2 regions of the Collinsella sp. AM29-10AC genome follow, and region 2 is predicted to be linked to the other one. Evidence: riboswitches for the same ligand, from Rfam matches in the RefSeq annotation. Region 2 holds a riboswitch; the other holds the start of a gene.
What was found. Region 2 has a riboswitch for thiamine pyrophosphate ahead of thiC (phosphomethylpyrimidine synthase ThiC). Riboswitches for the same ligand answer to the same signal wherever they lie in the genome.
Positions count from the first base shown of each region.

Region 1: linked by a shared signal. The riboswitch ahead of thiM (hydroxyethylthiazole kinase) and the one ahead of thiC (phosphomethylpyrimidine synthase ThiC) in region 2 are both predicted to bind thiamine pyrophosphate.

Region 1 covers NZ_QSKB01000003.1:76,186-81,269, forward strand. Annotated here, with positions in the region: gene DW754_RS01975 (patatin family protein) at 1-65, shown strand, start outside; gene DW754_RS01980 (thiamine phosphate synthase) at 167-862, opposite strand; gene DW754_RS01985 (thiamine-binding protein) at 859-1,200, opposite strand; gene thiM (hydroxyethylthiazole kinase) at 1,204-2,043, opposite strand; TPP riboswitch at 2,095-2,205, opposite strand; gene DW754_RS01995 (HAD-IIB family hydrolase) at 2,369-3,277, shown strand; gene DW754_RS02000 (LysR family transcriptional regulator) at 3,288-4,184, shown strand; gene DW754_RS02005 (5-methyltetrahydropteroyltriglutamate--homocysteine S-methyltransferase) at 4,340-5,084, shown strand, end outside.
Region 2 covers NZ_QSKB01000015.1:13,899-29,496, forward strand. Annotated here, with positions in the region: gene DW754_RS06060 (serine dehydratase subunit alpha family protein) at 1-618, opposite strand, end outside; gene rpiB (ribose 5-phosphate isomerase B) at 891-1,358, shown strand; gene ndk (nucleoside-diphosphate kinase) at 1,510-1,914, opposite strand; gene argH (argininosuccinate lyase) at 2,300-3,730, opposite strand; gene DW754_RS10940 (hypothetical protein) at 3,849-4,019, opposite strand; gene DW754_RS06080 (argininosuccinate synthase) at 4,253-5,479, opposite strand; gene DW754_RS06085 (Cof-type HAD-IIB family hydrolase) at 6,034-6,861, shown strand; gene polA (DNA polymerase I) at 7,140-9,890, opposite strand; gene DW754_RS06095 (aminopeptidase) at 10,057-11,454, shown strand; gene DW754_RS06100 (YaaA family protein) at 11,560-12,369, shown strand; gene DW754_RS06105 (hypothetical protein) at 12,393-12,908, opposite strand; TPP riboswitch at 12,972-13,087, shown strand; gene thiC (phosphomethylpyrimidine synthase ThiC) at 13,080-14,414, shown strand; gene thiD (bifunctional hydroxymethylpyrimidine kinase/phosphomethylpyrimidine kinase) at 14,597-15,427, shown strand.

The DNA of each region.
Region 1 (5,084 bases), on a different contig from region 2:
ACCAGGTCGGCCGCCACGATGCAGAGGCGACTTTGCCGGCGTTGGAAGCGTATCTGGCGGGGTAAGGGTCGCATACGGAAAGCGCATCCCGGAATGGAGGCCCAAACTGGGATGCGCTTTCCATTGCTGAAGATATGAGGCTGCGAATCAGCTGTTCGGCCTATGCCTATGCCTGCTGCCAGGTGTCGACAAGCTCCTTGGCCGCGGCGTAGGGATCGTCGGCGCTGCAGACGGCGCTCACCACAAAGAAGCCGTCGACGCCGGTTGCCTTAAGCTGCGGCAAGTCGGCCGTCTTAACGCCGCCGCCCACCACGATGGGCACGGGGCTTGCCGCGTGGAGTGCGGCCAGGTCCTCAAAGCTCTTGGTGATGATGGAGCCATCGGCTGCGCGTCCGCAGTCGCGCTTGGTCTCGGTCTCGTGGAGCGGGCCGATGCCCAGGTAGTCGACCAGACTCATGTCGGCGGTCTTGACGTACTCGAGCATTTCCTCGCAACGGGCCGAAAGGCCCACGATGGCGTCGGGGCCCAGCAGCTTGCGACAGACCTCGACGGGAATATCGCTCTGGCCCACGTGCACGCCGTCGACCGCAATGCCCTGCTCGCGTGCGGCGAGTACGCAGTCAAGGCGGTCATCGATCAGCAAGGCGACCTGACCGGTCTTGCCGGCCTGTGCGATTGCCTGCGCGGCGTCGCCGGTCAGCGCAATGATCTCGCGGGCGCTTGCCACCTTGGAGCGCACCTGAATGCAGGTAAAGCCGGCGTCGAGCGCCTGGGCCACCACATCGCCCACGGGGCGTCCGAGGGTGTTTTCGGGGCCGAGCACCAGATAGGCCGAGATATCAAGGTTGTCGCGGATGCTCATCGTGCTTCCTCCTGCTTTTTGATCTGCGCTTCCATGCGCTCGAGTTTGCCGGTCATGGTGTCGGTAAATCCAGGTCGAATATCGGCTTTGAGCACGACTTCGGTTCGGATGCCCTTGTTCGCTAACACAAAGGTCGCGTCGCGCACGACCTGCATGACCTCGTCCCAGTCGCCCTCGATCTCGGTGAACATCGAGGTGGTGCGGTTGGGAAGGCCGCTCTCGCGAATGACGCGCACGACCTCGGCGACCTCGGCGGACAGTTCATCGCCGGTGCCGCACGGGGCGATGGCCACAGCGACGAGCGTGTTCATGCCGGCATTGGTTGCGGGCTCGGACATGGCTTATGCCTCCTCGAGCTCGAGTTGGTTATCGGCGATGTCTTGGGCGGTTGCGCGGTAGAGCTCGTCGATAAAGGCGACCTTAAAGCTTGCCGGGGCATCGGCGACGGCGGCGGCACGCGTGCCGGCGACGTTGTAGACGGCGGTACCGCAGACGGCTGCCGTAAACGGATCGGCAGCGCAGGCGTACACGGCCAGCACGCCGCCCTGCGAGCAACCGCAGCCGGTAATCTTGGACATGAGCGGGCTGCCGCCGTGGGATTTGGCCACGGTCGTGCCGTCGGTAATCAGGTCGACTTCGCCCGAGACCACAACGGCGCCGCCGGTGTAGCGAGCGAGCGCCACGGCGGCATCGCGGGCGGCGTCGACCGTGTCGGTGGTATCGACACCACGTACGCGGCTCAGATCGGCCGACTCGCCCTCAAGACCCCACAGGCCGGAGAGTGCGATGATCTCGGAGGCGTTGCCGCGTACGATGGCGGGCTTGTACTGCTTGAGCTCGTTTACCAGCTGGGTGCGCAGGCTACCGATGCCCAGACCCACCGGATCGAGCACCCAGGGCTTGCCGGCGTCGTGTGCCGCCTTGGCCGCGCGGGGAATCGTCTGCTCGTAGATGGGGAAGAGCGTGCCCATGTTGAGATAGATGGCGGCGCCGCCGGCAACGAGCGCCTCGCCCTCGTCGGGCAGATAGACCATGGCGGCCGAACCGCCCACGGCGAGCTGCGCGTTGGCGACAAAGTCGATCGTCACCGTGTTGGTGATGGAGCCGGCCATCGGATTGGTGGCTCGAATCTCCTCTACGGCCTTGACCATATGTTGCTTAAGCTGTTCCGAATCAATCACTGCACATGCCTCCTTGGCATAGAAAAGGGGCGCTGTGCATAGACAGCGCCCCTGTAAAGGCGGCATGCTCCCTACGCCAGCATTAACTGACAGGTTCAAAGGATTGGGCCCTATGCCCTCTCAGCCTTGTGGTTTGCACCGCCGGCACTCCCGCATCGAATCTGTTGTTCCCTATACTAGCGCACCTGCCAATATGGGACAGGTTTATTTTGGCAGGTGGCAACAGGGGCGCTGCATTTTCCCAGATAAAACCTGCCAAGATAAACCTGTCCCTTATTGGCAGGTCGTTACAATAGACGGGATAAAGAATGACCGAGGGGACCTTATGATCAAACTTGTTCTGACCGATATGGACGATACGCTGATTCCTGCTGGACACGATGGCGCCAGCGACTGCGCCATCGAGGGCATTCATGCCATGCAGGCGGCGGGCCTGCATTTTGGCCCGGTTTCGGGTCGCCAGCCGTCCGCGATGAGCTGGATGTTCCGCAATCGCTCCGAGTGCTTCTCGACCGGTGCGTTTTGCAACGGCCAGGTGATGTTTGTCGATGGCGAGGCGGTTGCCTCGCGCGCAACTGATAACGATGCCCTTATGCGCCTGGCCGACTACCTGGAGCAAGAGACCGACGATACCTATTTGAAGGTCTACCGTCTGGGTGATGACTTTTGGGACAACGACGCCTATTGCGTGACAAGCGATCCCGAGCGTGTGCGTCGCGCCATGGAGTCAGGCGGCAACGCGTGGCTCAAGGGCGAAGAGGCTCCCTGTCGCCCTGTCGTTGACGATGCCCCGGTATACAAGGCGAATATCTGGAGTGCCCGTTCGCGCGAGGAGCTCGCCGAGCTGCGCGAGCGTGTTGCCGCCGAGGTGCCGGAGCTCTCGCTCGTGTTTCCCAACAACCGCGTGCGCCTGTTCGACGTTCTTCCGACCGGCTGGGACAAGGGCTGTGCTGCGCTGGAGCTGGCGCGCGCTTTGGGCCTGACGCCCGACGAGGTGGCCGTATTCGGCGATTCCGATAACGATTTGCCCATGATCGATGCCGTTCCCAATTCCGTTGCAGTCGCCAATGCCAACGAGGCCGTCACGGCTGCCGCGCGCTGGCATATCGGCGCTGCGGCAGATGATGCGGTTGCCGGGGCTCTGCATCAGATTGCCGCCTGCGCCGCGACGGGGGAGATGCCGTCGTTTATGCGTCAGATGGACGCGACGGGTTTCGACGTCACGAACGTCTAGGGAGAAAGCCATGAAGCTCCAGCAGCTCAGATATGTCGTCAAAGTTGCCGAATGCGGCAGCATCACCGAGGCCTCGCGCCGGCTCTTTGTGTCGCAGCCTTCGATTACCGCGTCAATTCGCGATCTCGAAAACGAGATGGGTGTACACATCTTTGAGCGCACCAACAAGGGCGTCATTGTGTCCGAGGAAGGCGAGACCTTCTTGGGCTACGCGCGCCAGGTGCTCGACCAGGCCGACCTGCTCGAGGGCAAGTACAAAGGCACGTCCGAGCAGGTGCCGCACTTTAGTGTGAGCTGCCAGCATTATTCCTTTGCCGTTAATGCATTTGTCGATGTGATCCGCGAGTTCGATGCCGCGCGCTACGACTTTACCCTGCGCGAGGAGCAGACCCACGAGATTATCGAGGACGTCGCGCATATGAAAAGCGAGCTCGGCATCCTGTATCTGTCGGAGCACAATCGCGAGGTCATCGAGCGCATGCTGGCGGCCAACGAGCTCGTATTCGAAGGACTCTTCTGCGCTACGCCGCATGTCTTTGTGTGCTCCGACCATCCGCTGGCGGGTCGCTCGAGTGTGACGCTCGAGGACTTGGAAGACTACCCGTTCCTGTCCTATGAGCAGGGCAGCTACAACTCGTTTTACTATTCCGAGGAGCTGACCTCGACCTTTGAGCGCCGCAAGAATATCCGCGTGCGCGACCGTGCGACGCTGTTCAACCTAGCTATGGGCCTTAACGGTTACACGGTGTGTTCGGGCGTGATCAGCCATGAACTTAACGGCCCCGGCATTATCTCCATTCCGCTCGATGTAGACGAGTACATGGAGATCGGCATCATCACGCGCAAGAACACGACACTTACGCGCTACGGGCAGGCCTATATCGAAGCGATTCGTCAGCACATCTAGACTGCTGCGTTCTGCACGGGTCAAATCTCTTTATGGCAGTCCCAACTAATATAGGAAGCATCTATATCAAACTGATATAAACGCATATTTTACGATGTCCATATGAGCGCTCATACTCTGTCCCAGTAAAGCAACCAATGCAAAGGGAGATATCTATGAGCACTTCGATTCAACCGAACGCGCCGTTTCGTGCCGATATCGTCGGCAGTTTTCTTCGTCCGCAGGCTGTAAAGGACGCCCGTGCCGCCTATGTCGCGGGTAAACTCGACGCTTCCGGCCTTAAGGCCGTCGAGGACGAGGCCATCCGCGACTTAGTGGCCAAGCAGAAGGCTGCCGGCCTGCAGGTGATTACCGATGGCGAGTTCCGCCGCAGCTACTGGCACCTCGATTTTATGTGGGGCCTCAACGGCATTGAGCGCCGCGCCTCGCGCACGGGCTACATGTTCCACGATGAGGAGACTACCGCCGACACCGCCGTGGTAACCGGTCCCATTAGCGGTGAGAATCATCCGTTCGTCGAGCACTTCAAATTTATCAAGTCGCTCGAGGGAGAGGGCCAGGTCGCGCGCCAGACCATTCCGGCGCCGATCCAGACGTTCTCCGAAGTCACACTCGACCGCTGCGATGGCCAGCAGGAGAGTCTGCACGCCGTCTACAAGACCGACGAAGAACTCGTCGATGCCATTGCCGCAGCATACCGCACCGTGATTGCTGACCTGTATGCCGCGGGCTGCCGCAACATCCAGTTTGATGACTGCACCTGGGGCATCTACTGCGATACCGACTTTGTGTCCAAGACTGGCATGAGCCCGGTTGACCTGCAAAGGGTGAGCGAGCTGGGCGTGGCGCTCAACAACGCCGCCATCGAGGACAAGCCCGACGACCTCGTCATTAACACGC
Region 2 (15,598 bases):
GGCGTCCTCAATGTCACCGTCCTCGATAAAGTCGATGATGGTCTCAATCGACATGGGCGTATCGGCGTTATCTGCCGCCCGCTCGGCCACGACGCGCTCGGCGCAGGCGGCACACTCCCCCGCCGACTTGCCGCACACCGGAATACCGTCGAGGGTATGGCACGTGACATTGGTGTGGTGGTCGGTAATCTCGACGACCGCGGTATGGCCCCCGGCCGTCGCAGTCACCTTGATGTAGAGGTTGGGCACACCCTCGACAAGCGACACATCGCAGTAGCCGGCGTCGGCGAGGAGCTCGGTCACGCGAGCACGGTCTTCATCGTCAACGCTCTCGAGCACCTCGAGAGCACTCTTAGCGTCGCCGCCCACGGCACCCAGCACGGCCGCGGCTTCAATACCGTGCATACCGCCCGAGTTGGGCACGGTCACGCTCTTGACGTTCTTGATGATGTTGCCCGAGCAGGCGACATCCATATGATCGGGTTCGCAACCGAGCGTCTGGCTCGCCAGCGCTGCTGCATAGGCAACGGCAATGGGCTCGGTACAGCCGAGTGCGCAGACAAGCTCGCGGTTCAAAACATCGCAAAACGCGGCATCACGGATGGAATCGGTAGGCATAGGTATCTCCTGCTTGCATAACGGGCTGGGCTCTCAAGAATGGTTAGTTCCTTTATTTGATAACAATGCATCAAAAACCGCAACCATGGTTCCGGCGGACGGCGCTCAAGCACAAACTGACAGCATTCATTCATGAGAAGCCGGTCTTGTTGCATGCTAAAGCGTTTGACCAAAAAACGCCCGAGCGTTTACGCAAAAGTCGCGCTATCATGCAGTCGAACGCGGTAAACACCTTTAGCATTTGCGCCGCACAGACCAGAGAGGAACCATCCATGAAGATCGGTATCGGTAACGACCACGCCGCCGTCGAGCTCAAGAACATCATTTCCGAGCACCTGAAGGAGCGCGGCTGCGAGGTCGTGAACTTTGGCACCGACACCTCCGAGAGCTTTGACTACCCCATCGCCGGCTACAAGGTGGGTAAGGCCGTTGCCAACGGCGACGTCGACCTGGGCATCCTCATCTGTGGCACCGGTGTCGGGATTAGCTTGGCTGCCAACAAGGTCGAGGGCGTACGCGCCGTCGTGTGCTCCGAGCCCTTCAGCGCCAAGCTCTCCCGCATGCACAACAATACCAACGTGCTCGCCTTTGGCGCCCGCGTCGTGGGCTCCGAGCTCGCCAAGATGATTGTCGACGAGTGGCTCGACGCCGAGTTTGAGGGCGGTCGTCACGAGCGTCGCGTTAACCTCCTCAACGAGATCGACCACACGCGCGGCCTCAAGGTCGTCGACGAGGCCTAAACATCTCAGTGCCACAAGCTAACAGCAGGGGCCCGCTCGGAACTCATGACCGAACGGGCCCCTTCATAGATTTTGGAATAAAAGGGCGCCGCGGATGGAGTTCCGCGGCGCCCAAGCCACACGCTAACAGCTTTAAGGAGTCAAAGCTGGTTTAGCCAAAGAAGCGCTTGATCTCAATCTCGGCGTTCTCCAGGCAGTCGGAGCCGTGGATCACGTTGGCGTTGACATCGACGGCAAAGTCGCCGCGGATGGTACCAGGAGCAGCGTCAAGCGGATTAGTAGCGCCCATGAGGGTGCGCATCTTAGCAACAGCGGAGAGACCGGAAACAACCATCTTGACAACCGGACCGCTCGTCATAAAGTCGCAGAGACCGCCAAAGAAGGGCTTGTCGGCCAGATGGGCGTAGTGCTCCTCGACGGTAGAGCGCTCGAGCGTGGTCATCTCCATGCGCTCGATGACAAGGCCGCTGCGCTCGATGCGAGCAACAATCTCGCCGATCTTGCGGTCGCGCACGGCGTCGGGCTTAATCATGATGAAGGTCTTCTCGATAGCCATAAGGTAGCCTTTCAAGTAGGTTCGCGCGTGCCCAAGTCCCATTCCGGCACCCGCCTGGACTGCATCGTAACAGAGTTTTAGCTGCAGTTAAACAAAAAGCTGTTTATTGAAACGTTGCAATTTATTAAAGCGTTCCATATGTGTCACTTCTGTTTCGAAGCTCGATTAGAGTACCATCCGACTGCCCATCAACCGCATCGAGCAGAGCAGACGGTCGGTTGCCGCCCGCGAACGTACCCCCTTCACAACCTGCCCAAAGGTCCTACAGAACTTCTCGACAAGCCCCTCCCCCATAGCAACAAAATACGGACGCTCACATCAGCAGACGTCCGTAAAGCAAAAAATGATTCCTCAATAAATGGCAAAAACAGCTTCGGCCAAACCCTTACTTTATCCCGTGGCCCATCTCGACGACCTTGGTCAGCGATCCAAACACGCCCTCGTCGGCCACGAGCTGTGCCTCGGCACGCTGCAGCTGCACGGCAACGGCGGCAGGGGCGGTACCGCCCTCGGTCGTGCGTGCAGCGACAATCGACGGGATGTCGAGCGCCTCGGTAATGTCGTGCTCAAAGAGCGAGCTTGCCTCCTGGAACACCTCAAACGGCAGGTCCTCAAGATTGCAGCCGCGCTTCTCACACATCAGGACCAGATGGCCCACCACGGCATGTGCCTCGCGGAACGGCAGACCACGCTTAGCCAGGTAATCGGCAACATCGGTGGCGGCAAGGTGTCCCACGCCGCACTCGCGCGCCATGGCGTCCTCGTTGACGGTCCAAGTCGAAATCATACCGGCCATAACCGACAGGCACTGCATGAGCGTATGGGCGGTATCGAGCGCGCCCTCCTTGTCCTCCTGCAAGTCCTTGTTATAAGCGAGCGGCAAGCCCTTCATGGTCACGAGCAGCTGCACCAGGTTGCCATACACACGGCCGCTCTTGCCGCGGATAAGCTCGGCAAAGTCGGGATTCTTCTTCTGCGGCATGATGGACGAGCCGGTGGAGTACGAGTCGGAAAGCGTAATAAAGCCAAATTCGGAGCTCGACCACAGCACGATCTCCTCGGAAAGGCGCGACAGATGCATGGCCATGACTGAGCCGGCGTAATGCAGATCGAGCAGGAAATCGCGGTCGGAAACCGCATCGAGCGAGTTGGGAATCACACCCGCAAAGCCAAGTTCGGCAGCCGTCATCTGACGATCGAGCGGATAGCTCGTGCCGGCAAGTGCGGCAGCACCCAGCGGGCAGTTGTCGGCGGCATCAAAGGCTGCCTTCAGGCGCGTAAAGTCGCGCGCGAACATCCAGGAATACGCCAGCAGATGATGCGACAGCAGCACGGGCTGAGCGTGCTGCATGTGCGTGTAGCCCGGCAGAATTACCTTGTCGTACTTCTTAGCCGCATCCACCAGCACATGGCGCAGCTCAAGATTGGCCTCCATGAGCTCCTTGGCCAGCGCCTTGACGCCCAGGCGCGTGTCGGTCGCCACCTGGTCGTTGCGCGAACGTCCGGTATGCAAGCGCTTACCGGCCTCGCCGATGCGACGCGTCAGCTCGCTCTCGATGGACATATGAATGTCTTCGTCGTTGATGTCGAAGGTGAAGTTGCCGGCATCGATATCCTGTTCGATTCCGGTCAGGCCCTTGGCAATCGCCTGCTCGTCCTCGGCACTGATGATGCCCTGGGCCGCCAGCATTTTGGCATGCGCCTTAGAGCCGGCGATATCCTGCTTATAGAGATGTTTGTCGACCGGCAGCGACGCGCCAAACTCCTGCGTGACCTCGGCCACGCCTGCCTCAAAACGACCGCCCCAAAGAACCATGGAACCGTCCCCTTTCTCCAAATACCAAAACAAGCGCCCAAAGCAATGCGCCATATCGCTAAAGCGATTTTTCAACCGCTAGTTTTACACATTCCCCACCGTGTGCGGAGCCATGTAGCTAATTTGCAAAGAAGTGACGCGCCATGCACTTGGCGCCCAACGTCTCCCTCCGGATGTTGCCCTGCGAACCATCGATCCAGGCCTTCAGGCTCATAGGGACGTCCTCGACCCTTGCAGCATCGAACTCGGGCGCGAGGGCAAGTAAAGCATGCGCGATAGCATTGAACATAATGGATACTCCTCATATATATAGGCGCAGAGCCGCCAAATTGATAGAAGGAGCCCCGCCGGACAACCCCGGCGGGGCTCGGACTCAGCCGCAGACGCGGCATCATATATGCGGGCGGAACGTAGGGGCCACCGATGTTAAGAAGTGTCAGCAAGCATAACGAAAGGTAGGGACCCCGTGCGCCCGTTATGTATCACGCGGATGGGCCGCGCGGATACCAAGGGAAGGAGGCGCTAGGCCTGGGCGGCAGCAGAGCTGAGGCCCTGGACCTTTGCCCACGTCTTGAGCGACAGCGTATCGATCTCGATAAAGCCGGCGCTGGCCTTCTCGTCAAACGTGGTGTCGCGGTCGTAGGTAGCCAGACCGTAGTCGTAGAGGCTGAAGGGGCTCTTGCGGCCGACGACATGGCAGTTGCCCTTAAAGAACTTCAGACGGACAGTGCCGGTCACGAACTTCTGGGTATCGGCCATAAAGGCATCGAGCGCGTTTTTGAGCGGGCTGTACCACTGGCCGTTGTACACGGCGGTGGCCCAATCCTGCTCGAGCTTGATCTTGGTCTTGAGCAGGTCGCCCTCGACGCAGATGTCCTCGAGCGCCTTGTGGGCGGTGATGAGCGTCAGGGCTCCGGGAACCTCATAGCACTCACGGCTCTTGAGGCCCACCAGACGATCCTCGACCAGATCGAGGCGGCCAAAGCCATTGTCGCCGGAGATCTTGTTGAGAGCGATGACGATCTCGGAGAGCTTCATCTTCTTGCCGTCGACGGCGACGGGCTTGCCGGCCTCAAACTCAATCTCGGTGTAGGTCGGGGTGTCCGGCGTGTCCTCGGGATTCTTGGTCATAACCCAAGCGTCGTCGAGCGGCTCGTTCCAGGGATCCTCCAGGTGACCGCACTCAATGGCACGACCCCACAGGTTGTCGTCGATGGAGTAGGGGTTGTCGTTGGCGCCCTCGGGAACCGGCACGTTGTGGGCGTGGGCATAGGCGACCTCGTCGGGACGGCACTTCAGGTCCCACTCGCGAACCGGGGCGATAACCTTAAGCTCGGGGTCGAGGGCCTTGACGGCGGCCTCAAAACGGACCTGGTCGTTACCCTTGCCGGTGCAGCCGTGGGCGACGTAGGTCGCGCCAAACTCGTGGGCGACCTCAACAAGCTTCTTGGCAAGCAGCGGGCGAGACAGGGCGGAGAGCAGCGGATACTTGTTCTCATACATGGAGTTTGCTGCGATGGCTTTGGTCAGGAACTCATCGGAGAACTCGTCGCGCAGGTCGAGCACCTGGCAATCGAGAACGCCCAAGTCGAGCGCCTTCTGCTTTTTGGCATCCAGGCCGGTCTCCTCCTGGCCCACGTTGCCGCAGACGCAAACGACGTCGAGATTCTTCTCGTCCTGGAGCCACTTGACACATACGGATGTATCAAGACCACCGGAATATGCGAGAACGACTTTTTCCTTGCTCATGGCTGTTTCCTTTCGCCCTTGGTAGCTAGTTAGAACATCGGTCAGTTGCAAGTCACCTTGAGGTCAAAAACCGTGCAATATCAGGTTATTCAGCAGATTGCATCACAGGCATGCCCTAGAAACATGCGGCTATGTCGTGCTTAAACCCAACGACCTCAAAATGACTCTGTTGAGGCATTGCGCCCCATGGGGACAGAGACGATTGTTATCGTCGTCGGGAAATTGCGCGCTGGCGTCGGATGGCATTGTCTGCAGTGGTGATGATCTTTACGAACTGCATCTGCCTCTCCTTTCACGTATCGCCGGGCGCAATTCAAATATCGCAAACGGTACCTTTTCCTCGGTAAACGGCTCTTTTGCCGTCTCCGTTTTCGATGTTCGCTATATTACGATAAAGTGCACGCTGCGCAAGCGACAAATTCAAATTTCTGAAAAGTTTTTTCATTAGTTTGTGAATTGCAGTGCAAATACGCACCATTCCTGCGAAAATACGCTCGACTACTAGTTGATGGTTATAACGTCTGAAACAATCTCGAAACGAAAGGCGCTTTTTTATGCAAACTTACGAATCGGACGCCAACATCGGCAACATTAAGATTCTCGCCGTCGATATGGACAAGACGCTGCTGACCGACGAGCGTGTGCTGCCCCAGGGTCTTGATGAGCGCCTGGACAAGCTCGCCGACGCCGGCATCGTATTCTGCCCCGCCAGCGGACGTCCCGCCCCCAAGCTCGAGGAGATGTTCGAGGGCATCAAGAACCGCCTCGCCTTTTGTCCCGACAACGGAGCGTGCGTGATCTATCGCGGCAGCTATATCTATAAGAGCAATATTGACGTGGAGCTGTATCAGCAGGTCTTGAGCCGTGCCTCGGAGGATCCTCGCGCTGTCCCCGTCCTGTGCTGCTTCGACGAGTTCTACGTGCTTGCCCGCGACCATCAATACCACGACGAGATCAGCGTCTACTACAACACAATCAACTACGTCGACAGCTTTGAGGGCATTGATTTCGAGTCCAACAAGATTTCGGTCTTCTTCCCCGGCTACGACGCCGAGCCCGCTTTCCGCGAGACCTATAGCCCCGAGTTCTCGGACAAGCTCTACGTCACCAACGCCGGGCGCGAGTGGATCGACTTTATGAACCTGGGCGTCGACAAGGGCGCCGGCGTCGCGCACCTGTGCGAGCACCTGGACATCGATATTGCCGATGCTGCCGCCGTGGGCGATACCTACAACGACATCCCCATGCTGGAGCGCGTCGGGCATAGCTTTATCGTGGACAATGCCGAGGAGCACATGAACGCGCATGCCAAGTGGCGCATTCCGAGCAACAACGACGGGGGCGTACTGACGCTCATCGACGCCATCTTGGCGGCTCGGTAACGTAGCTCATCGGACCTGGCCGGGCGAGGCGGGTAAGTTTTTCGCTCGGTCAGGTCCTGGGCTCGCTCGGAAAGCACATTAAGTGCTTTCCGGCTCGTGCGGAATCTACGAAAAACTTACCCGCCTCGCCCGGCCAGGTCCTGCGGTGACTTGCTTGCCGCCTGGATGGCGTCTTGGCGCCTAGATACTTTGGCTGATTTTTATTGAACGAAGGACGCTCCTTGTTGATGAGGGGCGTCCTCCTGGTTTTGTATTACTTTGGAATTGTGATCATGCCCTTACTTGGCGTCTGCCCAGGTCACTCCAGTCGAAGCTTCGGCGATTAGGGGGACGCGGAGGTCTACTACGTGCTCCATGACGTCGCGGACCATGGTGGTTAGGCGCTCGACTTCGTCGACGGGGCACTCAAAGTCCAGTTCGTCGTGCACCTGTAAGATCATGTGGGCGGCAAAGCCTTCTTCTTCCAGACGGCGGCTTACGCGGGCCATGGCGATCTTGATGATGTCGGCCGCGGTGCCCTGCATGGGGTGGTTCATGGCCGTGCGCTCGCCGAAGCCGCGGAGTTGCGGATTTTTGGCCTTGAGCTCCGGAATATGACGACGGCGGCCGTACATGGTCTCGGCGTAGCCCGTCTGCTTGGCGCGTGCCACCACGTTGTCGAGGAACGTGCGCACACCCGGGTAGGCCTCGTAGTAGCGGTCGATCATGTCGCGTGCCTCGGCCATCGAGATATGCAGCGACTGCGACAGGCCGTAGGCCTGCTGGCCATACACGATGCCAAAGTTCACGGCCTTGGCGCGACTGCGCAAGTCGGGCGTTACCTCGGACACCGGCACACCAAACACGCGCGCCGCCGTCTCGGCATGGAAGTCCTCGCCCTCGTTAAAGGCGCGCACCAGGTGCTCGTCACCCGAGAGATGTGCCAGCAGACGCAGCTCGATCTGCGAGTAGTCCACCGCCAAAAAGACGCTTCCCTCGCCTGCCGAAAACGCCGTCTTGACGGTACGACCCAGCTCCGAGCGCGTCGGGATGTTCTGCAGGTTCGGGTCGCTCGAGGACAGACGCCCCGTTGCCGTGATGGTCTGGTTGTACGTAGTGTGTACGCGACCGTCACCACGGCGTAGCGGGCCCAGCGTGTCCAGATAGGTGGACTTGATCTTAGACTTCTCACGCCAGTCCAAGATCAGACGCACGATTTCGTGGTCACGGGCAAGATCGCTCAGAACCTTGGCGTTGGTTGAATAATAGCCGCGCTTAGTCTTCTTGAGGCCCTTGGTCGGAAGGCCCATCACGTCAAAGAGCACGTGCGAAAGTTGCATGGGGCTGCCGATGTTAAAGGTCTCGTCACCCGCCAGGTCGCGAATGCTGCGCTCAACCTCGGCAATCTGGGTCGCCAGACCCTCGGACAGACTGTGCAGGCGGTCGGGGTCCACAAGCATGCCCGCGCGCTCCATCTTGGCAAGTACCGGAACGAGCGGCATCTCGATACCATCGAACACGTTGGCGGCGTTCTCGCGGGCCATGCGGTCGCGCAACGGCGCCACGAGCGCCAGCGTCAGGGCCGCAGTACGGGCGGCAGGCGCCGGAGCGTCCTCACCGGCACCCTCTGCACCGCGCGCCGCAGGCAGCGCCATCTGCAGATAGGTATCGGCCAGATACGCCTCGTCAAACTCAGAGCGGTCAGAATCCAGCAGGTAGGCGGCAACCACGGTGTCGAAGATACGCGTGGAATCGACTGCCAGCGGATCCATGAGCTCGGGCTCAGAAGAATCGATGGGCGAAAGCTCGTGCAACAACGCCTTCGTATCCGGGCTCGCCACGCGGCCCTCCATAAACAGGCGCGCAAGCACGCCGGCAATCACGCCGTGGGCGAAGTTGAAGCCATCGACTACGGCAGTGGTACCGCCGTCGCCCTCCTCGAGCGCGAACAGGCCCTTGGACGTCGCCAACCACAGCGTGCGCGTCAGTCCAAAGAGCGCGCCCTCTTCCTTGTCGTCGTCCACCACGGCGGCGACCCACTCGCCGGCATCAATCGCGCGGGAGACCTCAGCCGCAACGGCACCAAGCGCGTCGGCATCGCCGGCGGCTGCGCGAACCATAGCAGGTATCTCAAACACACTGGAGGCAGCAGCAGCCCCGCCCTCGCCGCCGATCAACGCCAAGAAACGGTTCTGCATGGCGGTGATACCAAGCGTACCCAGTGCCGCAGACACCTCGTCGGCAGAAAACGCCGGGAAGGACGTCGCCTCAAAATCGAGCTCGACGGGCGCATCGGTGCGAATGGTTGCGACCTTGCGGCTCAGCAGCGCATCGTCGATGTGCGCACGCAGGTTCTCGCCCATCTTGCCCTTGACCTCGTCGGCATGCGCGATGACCTCGTCCAAGCTGCCGTACTGTGCGATGAGCGCGCTCGCCTTTTTGGGGCCGATGCCCGGTACGCCGGGAATGTTGTCCGACGTATCGCCCTTTAGACCGTAAAAATCGGGCACGAGCGCCGGCGTAATGCCATGATACAGGTCGTCCACGCTCTCGGGCGTCATGATCGCCACGTCGGACAGGCCCTTGCGGGTCGAGACCACGTTGACGTGCTCGGTCACGAGTTGATACATGTCGCGGTCGCCGGTCACCAGCAGCATGTCGCAGCCGGCCTCTTCACCCAGGCGCGCCATGGTTCCCAGGATATCGTCGCCTTCCCAGCCCTCGGACTGCAGAATCGGCACGTTGAGCGCGGTGAGCAGCTCCTTGATCATCGGAAACTGCGCATGCAGATCGGGGTCCATGGGCGGGCGTTGCGCCTTATACTGCGGCAGCATCTCCATGCGCACGCGCGGTTTGCCCTTGTCAAACGCCACGACCACACCGTCGGGGTTAAAGGCATCGATCATCTTGAGAAACATGTTCAGAAAGCCGAAAATCGCGTTGGTGGGGCGGCCGTCCGGCGCATTCATGGTGGGCGGCACGGCGTGGAAGGCGCGGTGCATGAGCGAGTTGCCGTCGATAACGGCAAAGGTGCGGCGCTTGTCAGACATATTGAATACCTCGCTTTGGGCTGGGCACGGTTTGCTTACTCCAGTTTACACGCTCCCCGCCCCGCGGCCACCGCACATCAAGCTCCCCCGCCACCGCGAGCCCGCGCGTGATACGATGGCTCACGGTACATCAACCAGCACGATCGATCCGAAAGGAGCCTGCGTCATGGAGCGTCCCTGCGCATGGAAAAAGTACACGCCACAGCAAGTCGAGGAGCTCGAGGGGCTTTGCCGCGGCTATAAGCAGTTTTTGAGCGAGAACAAGACCGAGCGCCTGTGCGTCAAGACCGGCATCAAGATGGCCGAGGAGGCGGGATACGTCGACCTGGAGACCGTGATCGCCGAGGGCCGCACGCTCAAGGCCGGCGACAAGGTGTACGCCGCCAACCACGGCAAGGACCTTATGCTCGTCAACCTGGGCACCGCCCCGCTCGAGCAGGGCTTTAACATCCTGGGCGCCCACGTGGACTCGCCGCGCCTGGACCTTAAGCAGAATCCCGCCTTCGAGGCCGGCGACATGGCCTACCTCGACACGCACTACTACGGCGGCGTCAAGAGCTACCACTGGGTAGCCTCCCCGCTCGCACTCGTGGGCGTCATCTGCAAAAAGGACGGTACCACCGTCGACATCAATATCGGCGACAAGGCAGACGATCCGGTCTTTACCATCTCCGATCTGCTGATCCACCTCTCGAGCGAGCAGATGGCCAAGCCCGCCAAGGACGCCGTCGACGCCGAGATTCTCGACGTGATCGTGGGCGGCCGTCCCGTCAAGTTCGATGAGGACGACAAGGACGCTTCCAAGGAGCCCGTCAAGCAGATGTTCTTGGACATCCTCAAAGAGCAGTACGGCGTCGAGGAGGAGGACTTCCTCTCCGCCGAGATCGAGGTCGTGCCCGCCGGCCCCGCCCGCGACATGGGCCTCGACCGCTCCATGATTCTGGGCTATGGTCACGACGACCGCGTCTGCGCTTACCCCTCCATGCTCGCCCAGATCAATGTGGCCAATGTCGAGCGCACGAGCATCACGCTCATCGTCGACAAAGAGGAGATCGGCTCCGTGGGCGCCACCGGCATGACGAGCCGCTTCTTCGAGAACACCGTCGCCGAGATCATGACGCTCGCCGGCGAGGACAGCCCGCTGGCTCTGCGCCGCGCGCTCGCCCACAGCCGTATGCTCTCCTCCGACGTGTCCGCCGGCTTCGACCCGGGCTATGCCGGCAAGTTCGAGACCAAGAACGCCGCCTTTATGGGTCGCGGCCTGTGCTTTAACAAGTACACGGGCAGCCGCGGCAAGGGCGGCTCTAACGACGCCGACGCCGAGTATGTGGCCCTCATTCGCGACATCATGGACAAGGCAGGAGTGGACTTCCAGACCTGCGAGCTCGGCCGCGTCAACGCGGGCGGCGGCGGCACCATCGCCTACATCATGGCCAAGTACGGCATGAACGTCATCGATTCCGGCGTTGCCGTCCTGTCCATGCACGCCCTGTGGGAGGTCGCCAACAAGGCCGACATCTACGAGGCCTATCGCGGCTACAAGGCCTTCCTCGAGCGCGCCTAATCCACCCCACCCATAACTTGCGGTGGAATACGGATTGATTTGGTCTTTCAATAGCCCAAACAGACCGTATTCCACCGCAATTTCTTTTTTGGCAGAGGAGAGTCCATGCTGCAGGTCATCATTTCGCCCGCCAAGCAGATGCGCGCGGCCCAAAATGCTTTTGAAGTCCTGGGCATTCCACCCTTTGTGCGCGAGACAGCTCGCCTCCACCGCGCACTGCTAGATATCGAGCGGAATGAAGGCAGCGGCGGCCTGCAGGCGCTGTGGAACGTGAGTGACAAACTGCTGGGACCTTGCCTCAACACCCTGCATGAGTTCGGGCCCATCCTGAAAAACGGCGATCTCGACAATCCCGCACTCGCCCGTCACTTCTCCCCTGCCATCATGTCCTATCACGGCATTCAGTACCAGAGCATGGCACCCGAGGTAATGGATGCCGAACAGCTCGCCTGGCTGCAAAGCCATCTGTGGATCCTCTCCGGCCTCTACGGGTGCGTTCGTCCCTTTCATGCCGTCGAACCGTATCGGCTGGAGATGGGCGCGAAGCTTGTCGTCGACGGTGCCCGAGACCTCTACGCATTTTGGAGCGATAAGCTCGCGCGGGCTATCGCCCCGGCAGGCTCAAACACCACGATCGTCAACCTCGCCAGCGTAGAGTATGCCAAAGCCGTTCTGCCCCACCTCGCGGGCGACGCCACGGCCGTCACATGCCTCTTTGGCGAGGGCATCCGCAACGGGAAGCCCATCCAACGGTCGACCGCCAGCAAAAAGGCGCGCGGCTCCATGGTGCGGTGGATGGCAGAAAACAAGCTCGAGGATGCAAGCGAACTTACCGCATTCAACATCGGCTATCGGCACATCCCCGAGCTTTCAGACAAAAACACCCTGGTTTTCATGAACGCGCAGGCACTATAGGCCCGCCGTTTCCAAACACCCCGTTACTCCGCCAAGCCATCGGCCTTTGCAATCTCGCTCGTCGAGCCATCTTGGTAGGTAATCTTAACGTGCTCTACGTCGGATACCGTAACGCCCGACGGAGGTTCCAGACGCCACTCCGTCAGCGCAATGTCCATGGTCGTGGGCACGTCCCCTTGATCTTTGAGCTTCACCGTCAGCGTTTTGAGCGTCGCATCAAACGTCACGCGTTCGATTTCTTCACCCGGAATAGACCCGCCGCTCAGCTGCAGCTGCACAAACTCGTCGCGCGGATACCAATAGTCGCCCGGTGCGGCAACCGTGTTGCCACCAGAAACTTTCATGGTCATAATCGGCAGGCCCTCGTCGGCTTCAAACCCCCAGGTGGCGCCGCCAGGACCGCCGAACGTCCAAATACAAAAGGCAATCACCAGCACGGCAAGCACCGCAAAACCAATCGCGACCAACCCATGGTGCGCACGGCTTTCCTCGGCCGATACACCCCATTGTGTCTCTCGATATAGATGCTTGTCTTCCATGTACGCCTCCCCACAGGCACGCTCGTTGGCCCAATCGTACCCATTCAGGCTATACTTGAGCCCATTACATAAACGGGGAGCTTGCAGGACAAGACGGCAGGCTGAGACTGGGCGCGCCCGCCCTGACCCGCAAACCTGATATGGGTAATGCCAACGAAGGGAGCCGTGCCAATGAGCGCACAGACCGAGCCCAAGCTCGTCACGCAAATCGACTTCGCCCGCGCCGGGCGGATCACACCGCAGATGAAGGAGGTCGCCGAGCGCGAGCATCGCGACCCCGAGTACATCCGCGAGCGCGTGGCCGACGGCCGCATCTCCATTCCCGCCAACATCGTGCACATCAAAAAGGGCATGCGCGCCTTTGGCGTCGGTGAGGGCCTGTCCACCAAGGTCAACGTGAACCTGGGCATCTCGGGCGACAAGGCCGATGCCGCCGAGGAATGGAAGAAGGTCAAGATCGCCGAGGACTTTGGCGCCGACGCCATCATGGACCTCTCCAACTCGGGCAAGACGCGCCAGTTCCGCCAGCAGCTCATCGACGAGACGCCGCTCATGGTAGGCACCGTCCCCATGTACGACGCCATCGGCTACATGGAAAAGCCGCTGGTCAAGCTCACCAAGGACGACCTGTTCGAAGTCGTGCGCGCGCATGCCGAGGACGGCGTGGACTTTATGACCATCCACTGCGGCATAAACAAGTCGGTCACCAAGACCTTTAAGGAGACCGGCCGCCTGATGAACATCGTGAGCCGTGGCGGCTCACTGCTGTTTGGCTGGATGGAGGTCACCGGTAACGAGAACCCATTCTATGAGTTCTACGACGAGTTGCTCGAGATTTGCCACGAGTACGACGTGACGATTTCGCTCGGCGACTCCTGCCGCCCGGGCTGCCTCTACGACTCCAACGACGCCACCGAGACCGCTGAGATGATCGAGCTGGGCAAGCTGTGCAAGCGCGCTTGGGCCGCCGGCGTCCAGGTCATGGTCGAGGGCCCGGGTCACATGGCGCTCGACGAGATCGCCGCCAACATGAAACTGCAGAAACGCCTGTGCCACAATGCTCCGTTCTATGTGCTCGGGCCGCTGGTGACCGATATCGGCGTGGGTTACGACCACATCACCGCTGCCATCGGCGGCGCCATCTCCGCCAGCTCCGGTGCCGACTTCCTGTGCTACGTGACACCGGCAGAGCACCTATGCCTGCCCAACGCCCAGGATGTGCTCGACGGCCTCATGGCCACCAAGATCGCCGCACACGCCGCCGACATCGCCAAAAAGGTGCCGCACGCCCGCGACATGGACGACAAGATGGGCCAGGCACGCCGCAAGCTTGACTGGGACGCCATGTGGGAGTGCGCGCTCGACCCGGTTACGGGCAAGAAGCGCTACGAGGAGTCCCCCGCCGCCACCGAGGGCACTTGCACCATGTGTGGCAAGATGTGCGCCGTCCGCACCGTCAACAAGATCTTCGAGGGCACCACGATCGACCTCGGCATAGAGGACTAACCCTGTCGCCGCGGCCGCCTCTGGCGGCGAGCTGGTGCCTGTCAATTGTTGACGTGTGAACATTTGCTTGCATTTGCGTAAAGATTGCATCGCCCGCCCGGGTTCGACATAGAGTCGGCCCGGGCATCTTTATAATGCTGGCTTAAAGACCCATTTGATTCCGACCGAACAAGGGAGCGAACATGGATCGTAGTAAGGTACCTGCCGTCCTGTCCATCGCGGGATCCGATTCCAGCGGCGGCGCCGGCATTCAGGCCGACATCAAGACCATCACGGCGCACCGCCTGTATGCCGAGACGGCCATCACCGCCATCACAGCGCAAAACACGCTGGGCGTCACCGCCGTACAGGATATCTCGCCAGATATCGTAGCCGCGCAAATTGACGCCGTTTTTGACGATATCCGCCCGAGCGCCGTCAAGATCGGCATGGTTTCTTCTGTCGAGATTATCGAAGTCATCGCCGACCGCTTGAGCGCCTGGAACGCAACGAACGTGGTCGTCGACCCCGTCATGGTCGCCACCTCGGGCGCGCGGCTGATTGCCGAAGATGCCGCCGAGGCGCTCACCCGCCGCCTGTTCCCGCTGGCGACGGTTATCACGCCCAATATTCCCGAGGCCATGGCCCTGCTCGACTACGAGGTCGACTCCGAGCGCACGCAGCAAAATGCTGCCATGCTCCTCACCCGCCGCTTTGGTTGCGCATCCCTCGTTAAGGGTGGGCATCTTGTCAACGAGGCCAACGATGTACTGGCCGAACCCGCGCCGCTCGATGACGAGGGCAACCATCTGGGAGATCCACTCACCACGTGGTTCCGCCACAAGCGTATCGATACCAATAACACACACGGCACCGGCTGCACGCTCTCGTCCGCCATTGCCTGCGCGCTGGCCCAGGGTATGGATCTTGCCGATGCCGTCAACGCTGGCAAGGCCTACCTGACAGGCGCTCTGGCCGCCGGCCTGAACATGGGCAAAGGCTCCGGCCCCGTCAACCACATGTGGCAGTATTAAGATTCGCAGTCCAAAACCACCGCAAAGGGGACAGGCACCCTTGCGGTGGTTCCCACAAACATCTCGATCTGTAACAGTTAAAGTCCATTTTTCGGCCCACCCGTTACAAATCGAGACATCCAAATTCCACTGAGAAGATAATCTCGATGTGTAACAGTAACTCGGCAAAAT